Linked DNA regions of Orrella dioscoreae. Each later gene encodes a partner of the first gene's protein in a complex. Links are inferred from orthologs where the notes say so. Each region holds a gene or a part of one and is shown in the gene's direction. Other genes may lie near its edges.

Region 1 (2,974 bases):
CGGTGCCGCGCCAGCACGAGTCCGGCGAGGCGTTCACCGCGCGCATGCGGCTGCGCCATGCCGAGCAATTGCGCCGCTACGTGGCGCAGGTGGCGGCGCTGGACGCCAGGCCGGTCAAGGCGGCGCTGTATTTCCCGCGCGCGGACATCTGGATCGAATTCTGAGAGGCAGGACATCACCGGCGCGCTCGCCTGAAAGAACGCAACGCGCAAGCCTGCTAGAATAGCGGTGGCGGGCCCCTTCGCATGGTTCGGCGACAAATCTGGTCAGGTCGGGAACGAAGCAGCCATAGTCGTGCGGAACCAGTGCCGAAGTCAGGCTCGCCTTTCTCATTTCTGCCCATGCCGTGACCTTGCCTGCGGCGCAAGCGTGCGGCCTGGGTATCCCCTACAATCCCGGCATGACTTATCTGGTACTTGCCCGTAAGTGGCGCCCGCGGTCTTTCGATACCCTGGTCGGGCAAGACCACGTGGTGCGTGCACTCACGCATGCGCTCACCACCCAGCGCCTGCACCATGCTTGGCTTTTCACGGGCACCCGGGGCGTGGGCAAGACCACGCTTTCGCGCATCCTCGCCAAATCCCTGAACTGCGAAACCGGCATCACGGCCACGCCTTGCGGCGTCTGTCGCGCGTGCACCGAGATAGACGCGGGCCGTTACGTGGATTACCTCGAGCTGGATGCGGCGTCCAACCGCGGCGTCGACGAGATGACGCAGTTGCTGGAACAGGCGGTCTATTCGCCGGGCGCGGGCCGCTTCAAGGTCTACATGATCGACGAAGTGCACATGCTGACCGGCCACGCCTTCAATGCCATGCTGAAGACGCTGGAAGAGCCGCCGCCCCACGTCAAGTTCATCCTGGCCACCACCGATCCGCAGAAGATCCCGGTGACGGTGCTGTCGCGCTGCCTGCAGTTCAACCTGAAGCAGATGCCGGCCGATGCCATCGTGGGCCACTTGCAGCATGTGCTGGCCGAGGAAGCCATCGGCTTCGACGTGCCCGCCTTGCGCCTCATCGGCCAGGCGGCCGGCGGGTCCATGCGCGACGCGCTGTCGCTCACCGACCAGGCCATTGCGTACAGCGCCGGCAATCTCACGGAAGAGTCCGTGCGCGGCATGCTGGGCACCATCGACCAGCGGCACCTGGTGCGCCTGCTCGACGCGCTGGCGGCGGGGCAGGGCAGCGCCGTGCTGGCCGTGGCGGACGAACTCAACACCCGCGGCCTGTCCTATGCCGGCGCGCTGGCTGACCTGGCCGTGCTGCTGTCGCGCGTGGCCGTGGAGCAGCGGGTGCCCGGCGCCGCCACGCAGGGCGACCCGCTGGCCGAGGACATCGCCCGCCTGGCGACCGTGCTGCACCCGGATACCCTGCAACTGTTCTACTCCGTCGCGGTGCACAGCCGCAGCGAGCTGGCGCTTGCGCCCGATGAATATGCCGGTTTCGTCATGGCGTGCCTGCGCATGCTGGCCCTGCTGGGCGACGACCCGCCCGCGCCGCGCCTGAGCGCGCCTGCCGCAGGCGCCGCCACGGCGCCTGCGACTGCGCCGGCTGCCGCCGCAACCGCGCAAGCGGCGTCGGCCCCGCTGGCGCCCACGCCCGCCGTGGCGCGGGTGGTGGTGCCTGCGCCGGCTGCCGCGCCCGCAGCGCCGCCCCAGGCCCAGGCTGCACCGGCAGTCGCCCCGGCTCCGGTGTCGACCCCGGCCTGGGAGGATCCCCCCGCCGCCGCCAGGCCGACCGCGCCCGTGGCCGCGCAACCCGTGCCTGCCAGCGCAGCGCCCGCTTCGGTTACGCCCCCGGTTGCCGCGCCGGCACCCGCCGCCGCGCGCGCGCGCGCGCCCGAGCCGCCCGCCCAACCCGAGCCGCCTGACGACGTGCAGTACGACGCGGGTGACGCCGGCTACGACATGCCCGATGACGGCCCGCCGCCCGACTACGACGGCGGCTATGAACCCGCCGGCTTCGACGACTACCGGCCGGTCCCTGATAGCGCGCACCCCATCAGCCGCGAGGCGGTGCTGCCTGCCGCCACCGGCAGCGTGGTGGCCGTGCCCGCTGCCTCTGCGCTCGCCGCCGCCGCGGGGGAAAGCCCCATCGAACTGAAAGGCGAGTGGCATGCCCTGGCCGCGCGCCTGCCCGTCACCGGCCTGGCCGCGGAACTGGCTCGCCAAAGCGAGTGGGCCGGCGTGCGCGGTCGCCTGATCACCTTGCGCGTGGCCGCCCGCGCCCTGGCCGACACGCCGGGCCGAGAACGCCTGCGCCAGGCGCTGGCCGAACACTTCGGCGGCCACGTGCAGCTCGAGGTGCAGTTCGGCGAAACCGGCGACGGCACCGCCCACGCGGTGGCGCAGGCCGAGATCGCGGCGCGCCAGCAGGCCGCCGAAACCATCATCCACGAAGATCCCTTCGTGCAGGCCCTCATGCGCGACTTCGGCGCGCACATCGTGCAAGGCACGATCCGGCCGGTGAACATCCCGCCCGCCGCGTAAGACGCGCGGCGCCATCTCATTCAACGCTCATTGAACGGAATCCAATCGCCATGATGAAAGGACAGATCGCCGGCCTGATGCGCCAAGCGCAGCAGATGCAGGAAAACATGAAGAAGGCCCAGGAAGCCCTGGCCGACATCCTCGTCGACGGCGCCTCGGGCGGCGGCCTGGTCACCGTGACCATGACCTGCCGTCACGACGTCAAGCGCGTGGTCATCGACCCGAGCCTGCTGGCCGAGGACAAGGACATGCTGGAAGACCTGGTCGCCGCCGCCTTCAACGACGCGCTGCGCAAGGCCGAAGCCACCTCCCAGGAGAAGATGTCCTCGGTGACGGCCGGCATGCCCATGCCGCCCGGCATGAAGTTCCCCTTCTGATCCCCCGTATCGCCCATGGACCGTCCCAGCCTGCCAGAGCCCGAGCCGCTGCTGGCGCTGATCGAGGCGCTGCGGCGCTTGCCGGGCGTGGGCGTGCGCTCGGCGCGCC
Region 2 (2,917 bases), 1.4 Mb from region 1 along the record:
CGCCGACCAGTACGTGTCCGACGTCGTGAAGGCCTACCAGCGCAAGGCCTTCGACGACTTCAAGCGTTATTACCACTCGCTAGACCTGCTGCTCATCGACGACATCCAGTTCTTCTCGGGCAAGAGCCGCACGCAGGAAGAGTTCTTCTACGCCTTCGAGGCCATGGTGGCCCAGCGCAAGCAGATCATCATCACCAGCGATACCTATCCCAAGGAGCTGGCCGGCATCGACAGCCGCCTGATCTCGCGTTTCGACTCGGGCCTGACCGTGGCCATCGAGCCGCCCGAGCTGGAAATGCGCGTGGCCATCCTGCTGCGCAAGGCCGAGTCCGAGGGCGTGAACATGCCCGAGGAAGTCGCGTTCTTCATCGCCAAGCACCTGCGCAGCAACGTGCGCGAACTCGAAGGCGCCCTGCGCAAGGTGCTGGCCTTCGCGCGCTTCCACGGCCGCGACGTCCTGACCGTCGACGTCTGCAAGGACGCGCTGAAAGACCTGCTGTCGCTCTCGAACGGCCAGATCACCGTCGAGAACATCCAGAAGACCGTCGCGGACTTCTACAAGATCAAGGTGGCCGACATGTATTCGAAACGCCGGCCCGCCAACATTGCCATGCCCCGCCAGGTAGCGATGTACCTGGCCAAGGAGCTGACGCAGAAAAGCCTGCCCGAGATCGGGGATCTCTTCGGCGGCCGCGATCACACCACGGTGCTGCACGCCGTGCGAAAGATCTCGGAAGCGCGCGCCAAACAGGCAGAACTCAACCACACCTTGCACGTGCTGGAACAAACTCTAAAAGGATGACCATGCAACTGGTACAAACCACACGAGAAGCCTTGCTCAAGCCTCTGTCGACCGTGGCAGGTATCGTCGAGCGCAGGCACACCCTGCCCATCCTGGCCAACATCCTGCTACGCAAGGAAGCGAACCGGGTCTCGTTCATCGCGACCGACCTGGAAGTGCAGATCACGACGCACGCCGATTTCGGCGTGGGCCATGACAATGAATCCACCACCGTCGCGGCGCGCAAGCTGGTCGACATCCTGCGCGCGCTGCCGGGTTCCGGCGACGTGCGCCTGGGCCTCGCCAGCGGCAAGCTCAGCGTGCAGACCGGCAAGAGCCGCTTCGCGCTGCAGACGCTGGCCGCCACCGAGTTCCCCACCGTCGCTCAGCCCGAGCACTGGGATGTCTCGCTGTCGCTCACGCAGAAGTCCTTCCGCCACCTGCTCAACATGGCCCACTTCGCCATGGCCCAGCAGGACATCCGCTATTACCTGAACGGCATGCTGCTGGTGTTCGAGCCGGGCCAGGTGCGCGCCGTGGCCACCGACGGCCACCGCCTGGCGCATTGCGCCACCGCCGTCGAAGGCGTCGCGCAGCGCCACGAGGTCATCGTGCCGCGCAAGACCGTGCTGGAAATGCAGCGCCTGCTGGAAGACAGCGACGAGCCGCTGGAAATCGACGTGGCCGCCGGCCAGATCCGCTTCCGCTTCGGCGCGGTGGAACTGGTGTCGAAGCTGGTCGAGGGCAAGTTCCCCGACTTCACGCGCGTCATTCCCACCACCTACACGCGCCACTTCAACGTCAACCGCGAAGCGCTCCTGGGCAGCCTGCAGCGCGCCGCGATCCTGACCACCGACAAGTTCAAGGGCGTGCGCCTGCAACTGGCGCAACACCAGATGAAGATCTCGTCCTCCAACGCCGAGCAGGAAGAGGCGCAGGAAGAGATCGATATCGACTACGGCCACGAAGCCCTGGATGTGGGCTTCAACGTCAGCTACCTGCTCGACGTGCTGTCCAACATCAAGACCGAGGAAGTGACCTGGTCGGTCATGCCCGACGCCAACGCGTCGGCGCTGATCACGCTGCCTGGCGACGAGCAGTTCAAGTACGTCGTCATGCCGATGCGGATCTGATCCCCCGACCCTGGCCCCTGCCGTCCACCCGATAAAGAGTAAATATGTCCGATACGACTTCCCGCGATCCCGCCGAATATGGCGCCGACTCAATCAAGATGCTCAAAGGCCTGGAGGCGGTGCGCAAGCGCCCGGGCATGTACATCGGCGACACCTCCGACGGGACCGGCCTGCACCACATGGTCTTCGAAGTGGTGGACAACGCCATCGACGAAGCGCTGGCGGGTTATTGCGACGACATCGTGGTGACCATCCACACCGACAACTCCATTTCGGTGTCGGACAACGGCCGGGGCATTCCCACCGACGTCCACAAGGATGACGAATTCCAGCGCAGCGCCGCGGAAATCGTCATGACCGAACTGCACGCCGGCGGCAAGTTCGACCAGAACTCCTACAAGGTCTCGGGCGGCCTGCACGGCGTGGGCGTGTCCTGCGTGAACGCGCTGTCGACCTGGCTGCGCCTGACCATCCGCCGCAATGGCGAAACGCACAAGATGGAGTTCCGCCGCGGCGAGCGCGTGGCGCCGCTCGCGGTCGTGGGCCCCACCGAGGGCCGCGGCACGGAAGTCCACTTCCTGGCCGATCCGGAAATCTTCAACAACATCGAGTTCCACTACGAGATCCTCTCCAAGCGCCTGCGCGAGCTCTCGTTCCTGAACAACGGCGTGAAGATCCGCCTGATCGACCAGCGCAACGGCAAGGAAGAGAACTTCGCGTTCTCGGGCGGCGTGCGCGGCTTCGTGGAATACATCAACCGCAACAAGACCACGTTGCATGGCAATGTGTTCTCGGTCAGCACCGAATCGTCGGCCGGCGGCACCAACGTCGGCGTGGACGTGGCCATGCAGTGGAACGACGGCTACAACGAAAGCGTGCTGTGCTTCACCAACAACATCCCGCAGCGCGACGGCGGCTCGCACCTGACCGGCCTGCGCGCGGCGATGACCCGCATCATCAACAAGTACATCGCCGACAACGAACTGGCCAAGAAGGCCAAGGT
Region 3 (3,063 bases), 410 kb from region 1 along the record:
CGTCACGTGGCAACTGTGGCGCGACCTGGGCTATGTCCAGACGTATGGCGACCTGCTCGACGCGCCCTGGCCCGCCATCGACGCCGCCGCACTCATCGCCGACGAACTGGAACTGATGCTGCAGATCAACGGCAAGCTGCGCGGCTCGGTGCGCGTGGCGAATGGCGCCGCGCGGGAAACCATCGAAGCGCTGGCCGTGGCCCACGAAGCCGTCGAGAAGTTCCTGGAAGGCCGTGCCCCGAAACGGGTTATCGTGGTGCCGGGCAAACTGGTCAACGTGGTCGGCTAAGGGCCGACAGGCAACGCAAGGTAGGCATACGCATGGTCACGTCCGCTCGTCTTTTCCGCAAGGCCTCTTCGCCCGCCAGGCCGCGTGCCTGGCTCGCGCGCGCCTCGTTGCTCGTGCTGGTCGGCATGCTGACCGCCTGCGGCTTCACGATGCGCGGGGTCACGCCGCTGCCCTTCGACTCGCTGTATCTCATGGGCCTGTCGGACAACACCCGCTTCGGCGGAGACGTGGCGCGCGCCTTGCGCGCGGCATCGCCCGACACCCAGCTTGTCACCGATCGCAAGAACGCGCAGGCCACGCTGATCGCTGTCAGCCAGTCCCGCTCCCAGCGCGAGACCTCGCTCAATCCCCAAGGCCGCGTCGAGGAATACGAACTGAGGGTGCAATACACCTTCCGATTGATCGACGCGCGCGGCAACCTGCTGCTGCCCGACACGACCTTCACCGACACGCGCGACATGCCGTATGACGACAATGTCGTCCAGGCCAAGCAGGGTGAAACGGAAACCCTCTACCGCGACATGGAGAAGGCGCTGGTGTCTCGTCTGATGCGCAGACTGACCGCACCCGACGTGGCGGAGGCCTTCGAGATCGCCCGCAATTCGCCGGATGACAACAGCCTGCCCGTGGCGCCGCCTCTGCCAGAGCCTTCCGAGGAGCCCGCACAGCCGTCGGTCTGGACCAATCCGCGCCTGGACACCAACCCGGCCAACCGGCGCTGAGGAACGCACCGATGGCAGTGGCCATGGATGCCGATCGTCTCGCGCAGACACTCGCCCGCGAAGATCGCCTTGCTCCGCTTTATTGCGTCACGGGCGACGAGCCGCTGCTCGTCACCGAGGCGCTGGACGCCTTGCGCGCCGCCGCGCGCGACAAGGGCTACACCGAACGCACGACGCTGGTCATGGACGCGCGCAGCGACTGGAGCGCCGTCCTGGCCGCCACGCAAAGCGTGTCCCTGTTCGGCGACCGCAAGCTGCTCGAACTGAAACTCGCCACCGGCAAGCCCGGCAAGGCGGGCGGCGACACGCTGGCACGGCTGGCGGAGCTGAGCGCCGGCCAGACCGACCCGGACACCGTCATCGTGGTGGCCCTGCCCAAGCTGGACCGCGCCACCCGGGAAGGCAAATGGATGACGGCGCTGACGCGTCACGGCACCGTCGTCGAGGTGCCTGACGTCGACCGCCAGCGGCTGCCCGGCTGGATCGGCGCAAGGCTGGCCCGCCAGAACCAGCAGGTCGATGACGCCACGCGCCAGTGGATGGCCGACATGGTGGAAGGCAACCTGCTGGCCGCCCACCAGGAAATCATGAAGCTCGGCCTGCTGCACCCCGAAGGCCTCATCTCGGCGCAAGAGGTGGAGCGCGCCGTGATGAACGTGGCGCGCTACGACGTCTTCGGCCTGCGCGACGCCATGCTGGCGGGTGACTCGGCGCGTGTCGTGCGCATGCTGGACGGCCTGCGCGCCGAAGGCGAGGCCCTGGTGCTGGTGCTGTGGGCCGTGGGCGAGGAAATCCGCACCCTGGCGCGCCTGGCCGATGCCCGCGCGAACGGGCAGGACATGAATGGCCTGATGCGCCGCCTGCGCGTGTTCGGCAATCACGAAAGGCTGGCGCAGCAGGCGCTCTCGCGCGTGCCGCCGGCGGCCTGGCCTGCGGCGGTGCAACACGCCCACGAAGTGGACCGCCTCGTGAAGGGCCTGCACGTTCCTGGCCGGCTGTCGGACCCCTGGGAAGAAATGCTGCGCCTGGCGCTGCGCGTGGCGGCGGCAGGCAAGCGGCGCGCTGGGTAGAATGCGGCTTTCCCCGCTTTCGCCCCCCTGCCCCGCCATGTCCTCCGATAATCTGGAACTCTCCATGCTCACGCTGGGCCGCAACGCCCGGCAGGCCTCCCGCGTCATGATGGGCGCGACGGACCAGGCCAAGTCGGCCGCGCTGCGCGCCATGGCACAAGCCCTGCAGGATCGCCGCGCGGCCCTGCAGGCCGCCAATCGCGCCGACCTGGAGACCGCCAGGGCAAATGGCCTGGAGGCCGCGCTGCTCGACCGCCTGACGCTCTCGGACAAGGCGCTGGACACCATGGCGGCAGGACTGGCGCAGATTGCGGCCATGCCCGATCCCGTGGGCAGCCTGTCCAATTCCAGCCTGCGTCCCAACGGCATGCGCGTCGCCCAGATGCGCGTCCCGCTGGGCGTCATCGGCATCATCTATGAGTCGCGTCCCAATGTGACCATCGACGCGGCCGCCCTGTGCCTGAAATCAGGCAACGCCACGATCCTGCGTGGCGGCAAGGAAGCCCTGCAATCGAACGTGGCGCTGGGCGCGGTCGTTCGCGAAGGCCTGCTGGCCGCCGGCCTGCCCGAGACCGCCGTCCAGGTGGTCGACACGCCCGACCGCGACGCCGTCGGCCACCTCATCACCATGACGGACTACATCGACGTCATCGTGCCGCGAGGCGGCAAGGGCCTGATCCAGCGCCTGTCGGCCCAGGCGCGCGTCCCGCTCATCAAGCACCTGGATGGCAATTGCCACGTCTATGTCGATGCCGACGCAGACCTGGAAAAGGCGCACCGCGTGGCCTTCAACGCCAAGACCTATCGCTATGGCGTCTGCGGCGCGATGGAAACGCTGCTGGTCCACCAGGACGTCGCCGCCAGCCTGCTGCCCGGCCTGGGCCAGGCCTTCACGGACCACGGGGTGACGCTGCGCGGATGCGAACGCACCCGCCTGTTGCTGCGCCAGGCCGAGCCCGCCACCGACGAAGACTGGGGCAGT
Region 4 (3,071 bases), 1.1 Mb from region 1 along the record:
CACGCCCTATGAGGCGCTGATCCTGGCGTCCATCATCGAGAAGGAAACCGGTCACGAGCCCGAGCGCGTGCGCGTGGGCGGCGTCTTCATCAACCGCCTGCGCGTGGGCATGCCGCTGCAGACGGACCCGACGGTGATCTATGGCATGGGCGATGCCTATCAGGGGCGCATCCGCAAGCGCGACCTGCAGACCGATACGCCCTGGAATACCTATACGCGCAGCGGCCTGCCGCCCACGCCCATCGCGAGCCCGGGCCGGGCCTCGCTGCTGGCGGCGGTGCAGCCCGAGGCGCACAAGTTCTTCTATTTCGTGTCGCGTGGCGATGGCACGAGCCAGTTCTCGGCGAACCTGGCCGACCACAACCGGGCCGTGGCGCGTTTCATCCTGGGACGGAATCCATGACTTTGCCTGCCACGAACGCGCCTGCGCGCGGCCGCTTCCTGACCCTGGAAGGGGTGGATGGCGCGGGCAAGAGCACGCATGCCTCGTGGATTGCGCAGGCCTTGCGCGACCAGGGGCTGACGGTGCTGGAGACGCGCGAACCGGGCGGCACGCCGCTGGGCGAACGCCTGCGCGACTGCCTGCTGTCCGAGTCCATGTCGCTGGAAACCGAGACGCTGCTGATGTTCGCCGCGCGCAGCGAGCACCTGCGCCAGGTGATCGAGCCCGCGCTGGCGGCCGGCACCTGGGTGCTGTGCGACCGTTTCACCGACGCCACCTATGCCTATCAGGGCGGCGGGCGCGAACTGGGCCAGGCGCGCATCGCCGCGCTGGAGCAGTGGGTGCACCCCCATCTGCAGCCCGACCTGACGTGGCTGTTCGACGTGCCGCTGGAAGTGGCGCGGGCCCGGCGCAGCGGCGCGCGCGAGCCGGATCGCTTCGAGCGCGAACAGGACGCTTTCTTCGAACGCACGCGCGCGGTGTATCTGGCGCGGGCCGACGAGGCGCCCGGACGCATTCGCCGCATCGATGCCACGCAGAGCATCGAGGCCATCCGAGAGGTGTTGGCCGGGCAATTGCGCGCACTGACGCAGGCGGTGGCATGACGGCGCAGTTCCTGCCCTGGCAGCAGACGCTGGCGCGGCAGTGGCTGGGCCAGCGCGAGCGCTTCGCGCATGCCTGGCTGATCCACGGCCTGGCCGGTATCGGCAAGCTGGATTTCGCCCTGGCTGCGGCCGCCGCGCTGTTGTGCGAGTCGCCGGAAGACGGCGTGGCCTGCGGAAAGTGCCTGGCCTGTGGCTGGGTGCGCGCGGGCAACCATCCCGACCTGCGCCGTATCCGGCCCGAGGCCGTGGCGCTGGAAGAGGGCGCCGAGACTGCCGCCGAGGGCGGGGAAGAACCCGCTGCCGAGACGGGCGGCGGGGCGGCCAAGCGCGCGCCGTCCAAGGACATCCGCATCGAACAGATACGCGGGCTGGAGTCGTGGTTCAACACGGCCACCCACCGCGGCGGCTGGCGCGTGGCGGTGCTGTATCCGGCTCACGCCATGAACGTGGTCTCGTCCAATGCCTTGCTGAAAGTGCTGGAAGAGCCGCCTCCGCATACAGTGTTCCTGCTGGTGGCGGATGCGCCGGACCGTCTGCTGCCGACCCTGGTGTCGCGCTGCCGGCGCCTGCCCCTGGCTGCGCCGGGGCAAGCGGAATCGCTGGCCTGGCTGGACGAGCAGGGCGTGAAAGCGCCGGCGGAATGGCTGGCCGCTGCCGGTGGCGCGCCGCTGGCGGCGTTGCGCCTGTCGAATGAGCGGGAGTCGGCCTGCCCGGATTGGCTGCAGGCGCTGGTACGTACTTTGGGCAAGGGGCAGCAGCCCGATCTGGGCCAGATGGTGGAAGCGCTGGAAAAGACGCCCACCGGCCAGTGGCTGGACGCCTTGCAGCGTTTCTTCGCCGACCTGATGCTGGGCGCGGCTGGCGCGCCGCCGCGCTATTTCCCCCAACTGGCCGAGGCCACCCAGGCCCTGGCCGCGCGCGCCTCGCGCAGCAACGTGGCCGAGACCGCCCGCTGGCTGGGCCAGCAGCAACGCCTGGCCAGCCACCCCCTGAACGCGAAGTTGCTGCTGCATGCCAGCCTGCAACGGGTGGTGCTATCCTGCCAGGGCTAGGGCGAGGCGGTTTTCCTTGCGCTTCGCGTTGCTTTTTTCTTACGGCGTCAAGGCAGGGAACTGCCTTTATTTGATGCAGTCGGACTGCACGGATCGGCATGCGGCCGATGTTGCGTCCCTTAATTTCCCCGTTTGGCTTGTTGGTGTGGTTTCAGGCCATAAGCCCGTCCCTTTTTAATCATCCTTGTTGCTCCCGCTACACCCGTATCCATCATGTACGTCGATTCCCATTGCCATCTGAATTTTCCTGAACTGGCCGCCCAGCTGCCCGAGATCTTCGCGCGCATGGACGCCAACCAGGTCTCGCAGGCGCTCTGTGTCAGCGTGAACCTGCCGGATTGGCCGGGGTTGATGGAGATCGTGGAGGCGCATGACCGCCTGTGGGCTTCGGTGGGCGTGCATCCGGACTATGAAGACACGCCCGAGCCGGACGTGGCCCTGCTGGTCGAGCGCGCGCGCCACCCCAAGGTGGTGGCCATCGGCGAGACCGGGCTGGATTACTACCGCCTGGAGGGCAAGCCCGAGTGGCAGCGCGAGCGCTTCCGCGTGCACATCCGCGCCGCGCGCGAGACGGGCCTGCCGCTGATCATCCACACCCGGGCGTCCGCCGAGGACACGGTGCGCATCCTGAAGGAAGAGGGCGCTGACGAGGTGGGCGGCGTCATGCACTGTTTCACCGAGTCCTGGGAAGTGGCCCAGGCGGCGATGGACCTGAATTTCCATATTTCGCTGTCGGGGATCGTGACCTTCAAGAACGCCCATGTGATCCACGAGGTGGCCACGCGCATGCCGCTGGACCGGCTGCTGATCGAGACGGATTCGCCGTATCTGGCGCCGGTGCCGTTCCGCGGCAAGCTGAACGATCCGTCGCTGGTGGTGCATGTGGCCGAGAAGATCGCCGACCTGAAGGGCATTTCCGCCGCCGAGGTGGCGCAAGCGTCAACGGATAATTTCTATAATCTTTTCAGCAAG

The links.
Region 2: the proteins of ODI_RS16265 (region 1) and dnaN are in contact, whole or in part, in a cryo-EM structure (PDB 8GIZ), measured with the Escherichia coli proteins. The link is inferred for Orrella dioscoreae from one-to-one orthologs.
Region 3: the proteins of ODI_RS16265 (region 1) and holA are in contact, whole or in part, in a cryo-EM structure (PDB 8GIZ), measured with the Escherichia coli proteins. The link is inferred for Orrella dioscoreae from one-to-one orthologs.
Region 4: the proteins of ODI_RS16265 (region 1) and holB are in contact, whole or in part, in a cryo-EM structure (PDB 8GIZ), measured with the Escherichia coli proteins. The link is inferred for Orrella dioscoreae from one-to-one orthologs.

What each region holds. Positions count from the first base shown.
Region 1 is NZ_LT907988.1:3,491,939-3,494,912, reverse strand. Bases 42-2,944 are described here. They hold ODI_RS16265 (DNA polymerase III subunit gamma/tau), read left to right. Parts: upstream 42-400; coding sequence 401-2,488; downstream 2,489-2,944. Other genes in these bases: recR (recombination mediator RecR), read left to right, coding at 2,881-2,944; ODI_RS16260 (YbaB/EbfC family nucleoid-associated protein), read left to right, coding at 2,539-2,865; ODI_RS16275 (UvrD-helicase domain-containing protein), read left to right, coding at 42-164. Also shown: more of ODI_RS16275, read left to right, coding at 1-41; more of recR, read left to right, coding at 2,945-2,974. UniProt on the Escherichia coli protein: Part of the beta sliding clamp loading complex, which hydrolyzes ATP to load the beta clamp onto primed DNA to form the DNA replication pre-initiation complex.
Region 2 is NZ_LT907988.1:4,844,414-4,847,330, reverse strand. Bases 14-2,859 are described here. They hold dnaN (DNA polymerase III subunit beta), read left to right. Parts: upstream 14-804; coding sequence 805-1,914; downstream 1,915-2,859. Other genes in these bases: gyrB (DNA topoisomerase (ATP-hydrolyzing) subunit B), read left to right, coding at 1,959-2,859; dnaA (chromosomal replication initiator protein DnaA), read left to right, coding at 14-802. Outside these bases: more of dnaA, read left to right, coding at 1-13; more of gyrB, read left to right, coding at 2,860-2,917. UniProt on the Escherichia coli protein: Confers DNA tethering and processivity to DNA polymerases and other proteins. Acts as a clamp, forming a ring around DNA (a reaction catalyzed by the clamp-loading complex) which diffuses in an ATP-independent manner freely and bidirectionally along dsDNA.
Region 3 is NZ_LT907988.1:3,083,613-3,086,675, forward strand. The notes cover bases 60-3,051. They hold holA (DNA polymerase III subunit delta), read left to right. Parts: upstream 60-1,022; coding sequence 1,023-2,081; downstream 2,082-3,051. Other genes in these bases: leuS (leucine--tRNA ligase), read left to right, coding at 60-289; ODI_RS14320 (LPS-assembly lipoprotein LptE), read left to right, coding at 322-1,011; ODI_RS14330 (glutamate-5-semialdehyde dehydrogenase), read left to right, coding at 2,119-3,051. In the rest of the region: more of leuS, read left to right, coding at 1-59; more of ODI_RS14330, read left to right, coding at 3,052-3,063. UniProt on the Escherichia coli protein: Part of the beta sliding clamp loading complex, which hydrolyzes ATP to load the beta clamp onto primed DNA to form the DNA replication pre-initiation complex.
Region 4 is NZ_LT907988.1:2,408,965-2,412,035, forward strand. Bases 72-3,071 are described here. They hold holB (DNA polymerase III subunit delta'), read left to right. Parts: upstream 72-1,043; coding sequence 1,044-2,099; downstream 2,100-3,071. Other genes in these bases: mltG (endolytic transglycosylase MltG), read left to right, coding at 72-403; tmk (dTMP kinase), read left to right, coding at 400-1,047; ODI_RS22700 (hypothetical protein), read right to left, coding at 2,219-2,422. In the rest of the region: more of mltG, read left to right, coding at 1-71. UniProt on the Escherichia coli protein: Part of the beta sliding clamp loading complex, which hydrolyzes ATP to load the beta clamp onto primed DNA to form the DNA replication pre-initiation complex.